DNA from 3 places in the Shewanella sp. SM21 genome. Region 3 is predicted to be linked to each of the others. Evidence: predicted binding sites of a transcription regulator. Region 3 holds the regulator's gene; each other region holds the start of a gene.
What was found. The regulator sigma-54, encoded in region 3, starts transcription at its own class of promoters, with help from an activator protein. The targets are predictions, from matches to a motif close to GTTGGCACGNNNNTNGNNT.
Positions count from the first base shown of each region.

Region 1: the regulator sigma-54 is predicted to act here: its motif matches at 1,793-1,811, upstream of flhA (flagellar biosynthesis protein FlhA).
Region 2: the regulator sigma-54 is predicted to act here: its motif matches at 1,754-1,772, upstream of flgA (flagellar basal body P-ring formation chaperone FlgA).

Region 1 is NZ_JAKKRL010000004.1:308,364-311,647, forward strand. Features, by position in the region: gene fliR (flagellar biosynthetic protein FliR) at 1-514, shown strand, start outside; gene flhB (flagellar biosynthesis protein FlhB) at 533-1,663, shown strand; gene flhA (flagellar biosynthesis protein FlhA) at 1,847-3,284, shown strand, end outside.
Region 2 is NZ_JAKKRL010000004.1:272,902-276,185, forward strand. Features, by position in the region: gene L5L94_RS07375 (flagella synthesis protein FlgN) at 83-508, opposite strand; gene flgM (flagellar biosynthesis anti-sigma factor FlgM) at 511-834, opposite strand; gene flgA (flagellar basal body P-ring formation chaperone FlgA) at 910-1,617, opposite strand; gene L5L94_RS07390 (chemotaxis protein CheV) at 1,823-2,743, shown strand; gene L5L94_RS07395 (CheR family methyltransferase) at 2,844-3,284, shown strand, end outside.
Region 3 is NZ_JAKKRL010000018.1:24,071-27,354, reverse strand. Features, by position in the region: gene lptA (lipopolysaccharide transport periplasmic protein LptA) at 1-464, shown strand, start outside; gene lptB (LPS export ABC transporter ATP-binding protein) at 461-1,192, shown strand; gene L5L94_RS19460 (RNA polymerase factor sigma-54) at 1,300-2,778, shown strand; gene hpf (ribosome hibernation promoting factor) at 2,807-3,094, shown strand; gene ptsN (PTS IIA-like nitrogen regulatory protein PtsN) at 3,097-3,284, shown strand, end outside.

The DNA.
Region 1 (3,284 bases), on a different contig from region 3:
TGTGCTCACCGGACAGATCATTGGTATGCAGACCAGTTTAGGCTTTGCCTCTATGGTTGATCCCGGTTCTGGCCAACAAACACCCGTTATTGGTAACTTTTTTCTTTTATTGGCGACATTGATTTTCTTAGCTGTGGACGGCCATCTTTTGATGATCCGTATGCTAGTGGCAAGCTTTGAAACTTTGCCGATTTCTAATCAAGGCTTAACACTGACAAGTTATCGATCGCTGGCTGATTGGGGGTCGTATATGTTTGGTGCGGCACTCACTATGTCGATATCTGCGATTATCGCCTTGTTATTAGTCAACTTGTCCTTCGGGGTCATGACCCGTGCCGCGCCGCAATTGAATATTTTCTCTATTGGTTTTCCGATCACTATGATTGGTGGACTGTTTATTCTGTGGTTAACCCTAACACCGGTAATGGCACACTTCGATGAAGTATGGTCGACGGCTCAAGTGCTGCTTTGCGATATGTTAGCGCTTCAATGTAACGCTGATGGCTTGATATGATGGGATTAGGAGAAGCCCATGGCTGAAGAATCAAGTGGCGAACGTACAGAGGAACCCACGGGGAGACGTCTAGAACAGGCACGGGAAAAAGGACAGATTGCACGTTCGAAAGAACTCGGGACTGCAGCGGTATTGATTTCGGCGGCATGTGGGTTTTATATGCTAGGCCCAAGTTTGGCCATTAGCTTAACTCGGGTGTTTGAAATTGTATTTACCATGGATAGGGCGCAAATTTTTGATACTAATGAAATGTTCAACGTGTGGGGTGTTGTTGCGAGTGAAATAGCCTGGCCCATGGCTAAAATTATGCTACTGATTGTGGTGGTTGCGTTTATCGGTAACGTCTCTCTTGGTGGGATCAATTTTTCGACCCAAGCTATGATGCCAAAAGCCAGTAAAATGAGTCCCCTTGCTGGTTTTAAACGTATGTTTGGCGTACAGGCTCTGGTTGAACTCACCAAAGGCATTGCAAAATTTTCTGTAGTAGCGTTTTCTGCTTATTTTTTATTAAGCTTCTATTTCAATGACATCATGTTGCTGTCTAGCGACCATCTTCCTGGTAATGTTTACCATGCATTAGATTTGTTGGTTTGGATGTTTATCCTGTTATGTTCCTCGATTTTGTTTATTGTCGTCATCGATGTGCCGTTCCAAATTTGGAATCACAACAAGCAACTTAAGATGACCAAACAAGAAGTAAAAGATGAATATAAAGACACTGAGGGTAAACCTGAGGTGAAAGGGCATATACGGCAGATGCAACGTGAACTAGCACAAAGGCGTATGATGGCTGAAGTGCCAAATGCCGATGTGATTGTCGTTAACCCTGAGCATTTTGCCGTTGCGATTAAATACGATGTGCAGCGCTCTGCAGCTCCCTTTGTGATAGCGAAAGGTGTTGATGATGTGGCCTTTAAAATACGTGAGATTGCCCGCGCGCACAATATTGCGATTGTCTCGGCCCCACCACTTGCAAGGGCGATTTACCATACGACTAAGTTAGACCAGCAGATCCCTGAAGGTTTGTTTACTGCTGTCGCACAGATTTTGGCTTATGTATTCCAGCTGCGCCAATATCAAAAAGGACGCGGTCGTAAACCTATTCCAGTCCCACTTAATCAACCTATACCAGATGAATTGAAATATTGAACCACTAGTCTCAGATGGTAGTCATTGGTAAAGCTGATGATGTCAAGTTCATTTGTTTTTTTATGGCTAATTTTATGTATATCAATCAGTCACAGTACATATCTTTCCTTCATTAATGGCTTTAATCTTGTTGGCGCGTTTTTTGCTTCATGCTATTACACGTCAAAGTTTAGGTTATAGCGAATGGATGTTAAAGCGACTCTTGGTCAAGTAAAACAAATTAGGCTCAGCACTTTTAAAGGCATTGGCACGCCGGTGGTTGTGCTTGCTGCATTGGCCATGATTGTTTTACCTATCCCTCCATTTCTATTAGACATACTCTTTTCATTCAACATTGCGTTAGCTCTCATCGTATTACTGGTGGCCATTTATACAGATAGACCCTTAGATTTTGCTGCCTTCCCAACTGTGTTACTGGTGGCGACATTATTACGTCTTGCGCTCAACGTTGCCTCTACTCGTGTGGTTTTACTTGAGGGTCATAATGGCGGTGATGCCGCGGGTAAGGTGATTGAAGCCTTCGGTTCTGTGGTGATCGGTGGTAACTATGCCGTTGGTCTAGTGGTATTTATCATTTTGATTATCATCAACTTTGCGGTGGTGACTAAAGGTGCTGGTCGTATCGCAGAAGTCAGTGCCCGCTTTACCTTGGATGCTATGCCTGGTAAGCAAATGGCAATCGATGCTGACTTAAATGCTGGAACCTTAAACCAAGATCAAGCGAGAATACGCCGTGCCGAAGTGACCCGTGAAGCCGATTTCTATGGTGCGATGGACGGTGCGTCCAAATTCGTTAAAGGGGATGCGATTGCCGGTATCATGATCTTAGTGATCAACATCGTAGGTGGTTTCATCATAGGGATTGTGCAGCATGGCTTAAGTTTCTCTGAAGCGGTTGAAATTTATACCTTACTGACTATCGGTGATGGTTTAGTGGCGCAGATCCCTGGTCTATTATTGTCAATCGCCGCAGCCTTGATGGTGACTCGTCAAAACGAGTCAGGTGATATGGGCCAAATGATGATGAGTCAGATGTTTGACAGTCATAAGTCATTGGGTATCGCCGCCGGAGTCCTGTTTGTAATGGGTATTGTTCCTGGTATGCCGCACATGGCGTTTTTAAGCTTTGCCTTTATGACTGCTGGTGCAGCTTATTTTGTTTATAAACGAAATGAAAACAAACGTCTTAAAGCGCTAGAACAAGTGAAATCGGGTCCAATAGAAAGACAAGATAAAGAGCCTAAAGAGCTAGGTTGGGACGATGTACATCATGTGGATACTATTGGTCTTGAGGTTGGATATCGTTTGATCCCTCTGGTAGACAAGGGCCAAGGTGGCGAGTTACTAAGCCGCATTAAAGGCGTGCGTAAAAAGTTGTCTCAGGAATTAGGATTCTTAGTGCCCGCGGTGCATATTCGCGATAACTTAGATTTATCACCTAATGCGTATCGCATTTCATTAATGGGCGTCGTCGTCGGAGAGGCAGATATTCGTCATGATTGCGAATTGGCGATCAACCCTGGTCAAGTCTATGGCAAACTCGATGGTATCGAAACGCGCGATCCCGCCTTTGGCCTGGAAGCGGTATGGATCGCCCCTGAGTTACGTGAGCACGCACAAA
Region 2 (3,284 bases), on a different contig from region 3:
ACGCGGCTTTTCTTTTTGTAGAAGACATTAATATCTAATCAGAGCTTAGAAAAGGGAATGCTAAGTGGGAGTGATGCGCTTGTTAGGCCTTTAAATCATTGCCTAAACTTGAGATAGTCGAGGTCTTGCCTTTATCGTTATAGGTGAGGCTGGAGGCGTTTCTGCTGGCTTGTAAAGCTTGAGCAAAGCGATTTAAACTCGCTAAATTCATCTCAATTAAACTGGCATTTTGTTCGTTTAATTCTTTGCATTCAGTCAATGCGTCTTTGATCTCGGCCATTTTATGTACGAGTTCGACTTGCTGAGTGAGTAGCGATTTATCACTGTGTTTTGCCAGAATATCATCATTAGTCTTTAGTTCTTTCAGACATTGCGATTTTTCGTTAGCAAGGGAAAGCAGTAAATCGGCGTTTTGGTCAACCAAAGCGCCTTTTTCCTTGAGTATGATTTGCTTAAGAACAGCCAAATGGGCGTGTTGTAGATCTACCAGTTTAGCTATTTCAGTCATAGTTACTCTTTATTTAAGTCATTAAGTTCGGCTTCAAAACTTGCAATATTGGCAGCCAACTTTTCAGGGTCAATTTTATAGCGACCTTCGGCAATAGCTTGTTTGATTTCGGCTACTTTCTTTTGATCAACTTCAGGAAGGCTAGCCATTTTAGTCTGAGCTCCTTGAAGTTGTTGTGCCTGGGCCGTAATGACCACTGAGTCGCTTCTTTGTGGTGTTGTCGATTTTGTAGCAACTTGAGCAGATTGATCGCTGCTCGTTTTCGTTGCGCCTGAACGAACTTGCGCAGTCGTTGCAGTGTTGAGTTTGCTAATATCAATTGCCATTTTAGGCTCCAGCGTCGTGTGTACGGGATTTCTTAACTGGGGTATCGGCAGCTTACAAAAAAGCTTTAGATTATTTTACATTCTTACTTCAACTTCGCCAATGCCTGTGACTATAGCATCTAGTTCTTTGTTTGAACTGCTATTTTTGACTCTGATCCGATCACCTTTATTGCCATCTTGTAGGGCTTCGCCCACTGTTTTGAGCTCGAATGAGCCAGAACGAACGTAGATAGATACCGAATCATTTTTACAAACGAAGCATAAGTTGTTGCTTAATACGGGATTATCTTTTGCTACTCGTCGTTTTACTCGCACACCAGCCAATTTACTCGGGTCATCGAATTCGGCACCTCTCAAGCTATTTTGTTCAATGTAACGGACTTCTACTTGACTAGGAGAGATGAGTTCGCCTGGTGCTAAGATTTCGGTTGAGACAACAACGGGGAATAAGATATCCACCCGAACCGAGATATAGATTTGCCAAGGGTAAGCTAAGTCTTGTGTATCGCAGCTGACTTTTAAGGTGTTATTACGGCTAATTTCCCTATCGCTAGCCAGTTCAACTTTCATTGGAGACGAACATTGTGACGGCAGCATTCTTGCGTCAACCATCTGTGGCGAAATATTTACTTTGGCATTTTCTGGAACGGATATTTTTTCTGAAATAAGCGCTTTAGCTAATTCTGAGATTGCCGATACGGTGGGGACAATAGGCTCTGCACTCGCAAAAGCGGGCATGAAGAGGGTGAAAAGACTAAAAAAACAGACTAAATTTACTTTCATAATGAAGAGACTAGCTTGTAACGCCAGAATGCACCTATACTTTTATTAAGTTCGAAGCTGACCACTGTAATAATAATTTGCATCACTGTCAGAAGATTGACTCAGTTTCGACTATGTTTATCGATAGATAAGACGTAAGCAATTAATATGCCTATACTCAACTGAGTTATAGGGCCGAACATAAACAGAACAACAAGGCAGAGTTATGTCGAGTATTCTTGATTCAGTCAACAAACGAACCCAGCTCGTTGGACAAAACCGTTTAGAATTGCTGCTTTTTAAATTAAACGGTCGTCAACGGTTTGGGATTAACGTGTTTAAGGTGAAAGAAGTACTGCAGTGTCCACCACTGACCACTTTGCCTAAACTTAATCCTTATGTGAAGGGTGTTGCTCATATTCGTGGAACAACCATTTCAGTGATTGATTTGAGTGCGGCAACAGGGGGAAAACCTTTAGCGAGCACTGAAAACTGTTTCATCATTATTTCTGAATATAACCGTAGTGTTCAAGGCTTCTTGGTCAGTTCTGTTGAGCGGATCATCAACATGAATTGGGAAGCGATTATGCCTCCGCCGCAAGGTGCTGGCCGTTATTCTTATCTGACAGCTGTGACTGAAATTGAAGGTGAATTAGTTGAAATTCTCGATGTGGAAAAAATCTTAGATGAGATTTCACCAGTTAAAACGGCTATCAGTGAAGAAGCCAATGAAAAACTGACCCTCGACAGAACTCAGCATTATCATATTATGGTTATTGATGATTCTGCCGTGGCGCGTAAACAAATTATTCGTTCACTCGAGTCATTGAATTTACAAATTGATACCGCAAAAGATGGTCGCGAAGCATTAGACAAGCTTAAAGAGATCGCCAAAGAGATGGATAATGTGGCCGATGAGATCCCCCTCATTATCTCTGATATTGAGATGCCTGAAATGGATGGCTACACCCTGACCGCTGAAATCCGAGATGATCCTAAGCTTAAGCATATTAAAGTGGTACTGCATACTTCGTTAAGTGGTGTATTCAATCAGGCAATGGTTCAAAAAGTGGGGGCTAATGACTTTATCGCTAAGTTTAATCCCGACGAACTGGCCGCTGCTGTGAATAAGCATTTAAGTTTGTAATTGCTGTAGGTTAGTACCTAGATACGCTTTACGCTATAATCTCGACTTTATAACATGATGGTTTCGCACTGATTTTGGTGCTTGCTATAGGATTTAGGATGTGAATGTGCCAAATAAATCACTCGCTGAGGCTGAATATAATCAATTTAGGTTGTTCTTAGAGCAACACAGCGGCATCGTACTGGGTGAAAATAAGCAATATCTTGTGCGCAGTCGTCTTGCTCCTTTGATGGGCAAATATAACCTGCCATCCTTATCTGATGTGGTTAAGCATTCGATGAAGCCTACTGAGCGTGCGCTCAGAGCTGAAGTGATCGATGCTATGACGACTAATGAAACCCTTTGGTTCCGTGATCGTTATCCATTTGAGTTGTTGAATAATGTCCTACTACCTGAATACAGTCGTCTGGGGCGTCCGCTTAAAATTTGGTCTGCGGCTTGCTCGTCTGGCCAAGAACCATACTCATTGGCTATGACTATTCTTGAGTATCAACAGAAGAAGCCTGGTGCCTTGGCTGGTAGTGCTTCGATTCAAGCAACG
Region 3 (3,284 bases):
AAATTAAAGCTGTGAGCCAAACTGCGGATATCAAAAACAACCAGATCATCTTCTTTGGTCCGGTGGAAGTTACCCAAGGCTCAATAAAAATCCAAGCAAATGAACTGCGTGCATTTTCCGCTGAAGGTGAAAATAGCAAAACTTTAGTCGCCACAGGCAACCCTGCTACGTATAGCCAGATATTAGACGATGGCCGTCCTGCATCGGCGAGCGCGAAAGAAATTCGTTACGATATGGCAAGCCGCACCTTAACTCTGAAAGGTATGGCGTCATTAGATCAAGCGGGTAGCCAAGTTACAGGCAATTTAATCCGCTATAACATGATTCAACAGAAATTGATGGCCGAGAGTACTGGCAGTGGTGACGATCGCGTGATCACTATTATTCAGCCAGAAAACTATCAAGATGATGCTAAATCAGATGCTCCAGCGGATAAACCTGTAAAAAAGCAGGACTCTAAATGACCCAAATCACCTTAAGAGCACAAAATCTGGCAAAAAGTTACAAGAGTCGCCAAGTGGTTAAAGACGTCAGTCTGACGGTAAAAACCGGTCAAGTCGTTGGCCTACTCGGTCCAAACGGTGCCGGTAAAACCACGACCTTTTACATGGTTGTCGGGCTAGTGAAGAGCGATAAGGGGCATATCTTTATCGACGATGATGATTTAACCGCAGATCCTATGCATCTGCGTGCCCGCAAAGGCATAGGTTACTTACCGCAGGAAGCCAGTATCTTTCGTAAGCTAACTGTTCATGACAACATCATGGCCGTACTGCAAACTCGTAAAGAACTTAAAAACGAAGAACGAGAAGAAGAACTAGAACATCTGCTCGAAGAGTTTCATATCACCCACATCCGTGACAGCCAAGGCATGTCATTGTCGGGTGGCGAACGTCGTCGCGTCGAAATTGCGCGGGCTTTAGCCGCTAATCCTAAGTTCATTTTGCTCGATGAACCGTTTGCCGGCGTCGATCCTATTTCGGTTATCGACATCAAGAAGATTATCGAACAACTCAAAAGTCGCGGCCTTGGCGTACTGATCACAGACCATAATGTCCGCGAGACATTAGATGTATGTGAACATGCTTATATTGTGAGTCACGGAAACCTGATTGCCGAAGGAACTCCAGCAGAGATCTTAGACAATCAGCAAGTTAGGGCTGTGTACTTAGGTGAACAATTCAGGCTATAGTTAATCGAGCGAAGCCAATGGAGGCAATTTATACCGCCATTGGGCTTCACTCAAAATGATAATAAGCGACCTCATCCAACAATAATAACGTAGGGATCAGCGGTAACATGAAAGCGTCACTCCAGCTCAAACTGGGTCAACAGTTAACCATGACGCCACAACTACAACAGGCTATACGTCTGTTGCAACTGTCGTCATTAGAACTGCAGCAAGAGATCCAGCAAGCATTAGATTCTAATCCCCTTCTCGAGCTGGAAGAGGATCAATTCGACGCCACTAAAACCCCTGTAAACCAAACGCTATCCGATACGGATTTCAGTGAATCTAGCACTCTGCCACCAGAAAAAGACAGCTCCACCATAGATACGGCAGAGTCGCTAACCAAAGAATCCATGCCCGATGAGCTCCCCATGGACACCACATGGGATGAAGTGTTTACCGCCTCCCCAAACTCAGGCCCCGGCGGCAGTCGTGAAGACGATATGCCCTTCCAAGGCGAGACCAGTGAAGGTTTGTACGAACACTTAGAATGGCAAAAAAACCTCACGCCGTTTTCTGAAACCGATTTAGCCATTGCCACCGCCATTATTGATGCCATCGACGATCAGGGCTATCTCACCCAAAGCACTGAAGAAATTCTCGAAGCCATGGGCAATCCTGAAGTTGAGCTTGACGAAGTCGAAGCCGTACTCAAGCGTATTCAGCATTTTGATCCCATAGGCGTTGCCGCCCGCGATTTAAGTGAATGCCTGCTGATCCAACTGTCGCATTTCGCCGCTGATACTCCCAACCTAGAAAACGCCCGTATACTGATCAAAGATCATTTAGATCTGATCGCCGCCCGTGATTTTAGGTTATTGATGCGTAAGACTAAATTAAAAGAAGATGAATTAAGGGATGGTATAGCACTTATCCAAACCCTCAATCCTCGCCCAGGTTTGTTGATCACGCCCAATAATGACGAATACGTTATCCCAGATGTGTCTGTGTCGAAGAAAAATGGCCGCTGGGTCGTTGAGCTTAATCCTGACTGCATGCCAAAAATCAATGTAAATCAACATTATGCTTCTATGGCACGCAGTACCAAAAACCAAGCCGATAGCCAATTTATTCGCGGCCATCTGCAAGAGGCTAAATGGTTTATTAAGAGCTTAGAAAGCCGTAACGATACTTTGCTTAAAGTTGCTAATTGCATAGTGCAATATCAGCAAGGTTTCTTTGAGTATGGTGAAGAAGCCATGAAGCCTATGGTGCTTAACGATATTGCCGAAGCGGTAGAAATGCATGAGTCCACCATCTCACGGGTCACAACTCAAAAATACATGCATACCCCTAAGGGACTTTTTGAACTAAAATACTTCTTCTCTAGCCACGTCGGTACTGACGATGGTGGTGAGTGCTCATCCACAGCAATCAGAGCCTTTATAAAGAAACTGGTGGCAGCGGAAAACCAGAAAAAACCATTAAGCGATAGTAAGATGGCACAACTTCTGGCAGAACAAGGGATCAACGTAGCCCGCAGAACCATTGCGAAGTACCGAGAGGCTATGCTTATTCCACCTTCTAATCAGCGTAAAAGTTTATAACCTACAGTGGATATCGGAGGACGTTTCTATGCAAATAAACCTAAGTGGACACCATGTCGAAATTACCGAATCGTTACGTGCATATGTAGAAGAAAAGTTTTCAAAACTTGAACGCCATTTCGAACAGATCAATAATGTGCACGTTGTGCTCAATGTTGAGAAAATGCAACAGATTGCCGAAGCGAGAATAAACCTCATAGGTGGTGAAGTTTTTGCTACTTCAGAGCATGCTGACATGTATGCCGCTATAGACGCCCTGATTGACAAGCTTGACCGTCAGGTTATTAAACACAAAGAGAAGTTAACAAAACACTAATAATGGAACTTTGTACCATACTGCGGCCGGAGTGCACTACCTGCGCCACTCCGGGCAGCAAGAAAAAGGTACTGGAACTCATCAGCGACTTAGTCGCTGCCCAGTACCCGACCCTCTCATCTCAAGAGATATTCGAAAGCCTAGTGGCGCGCGAAAAGATGGGGAGCACAGGTATAGGTAACGGCATCGC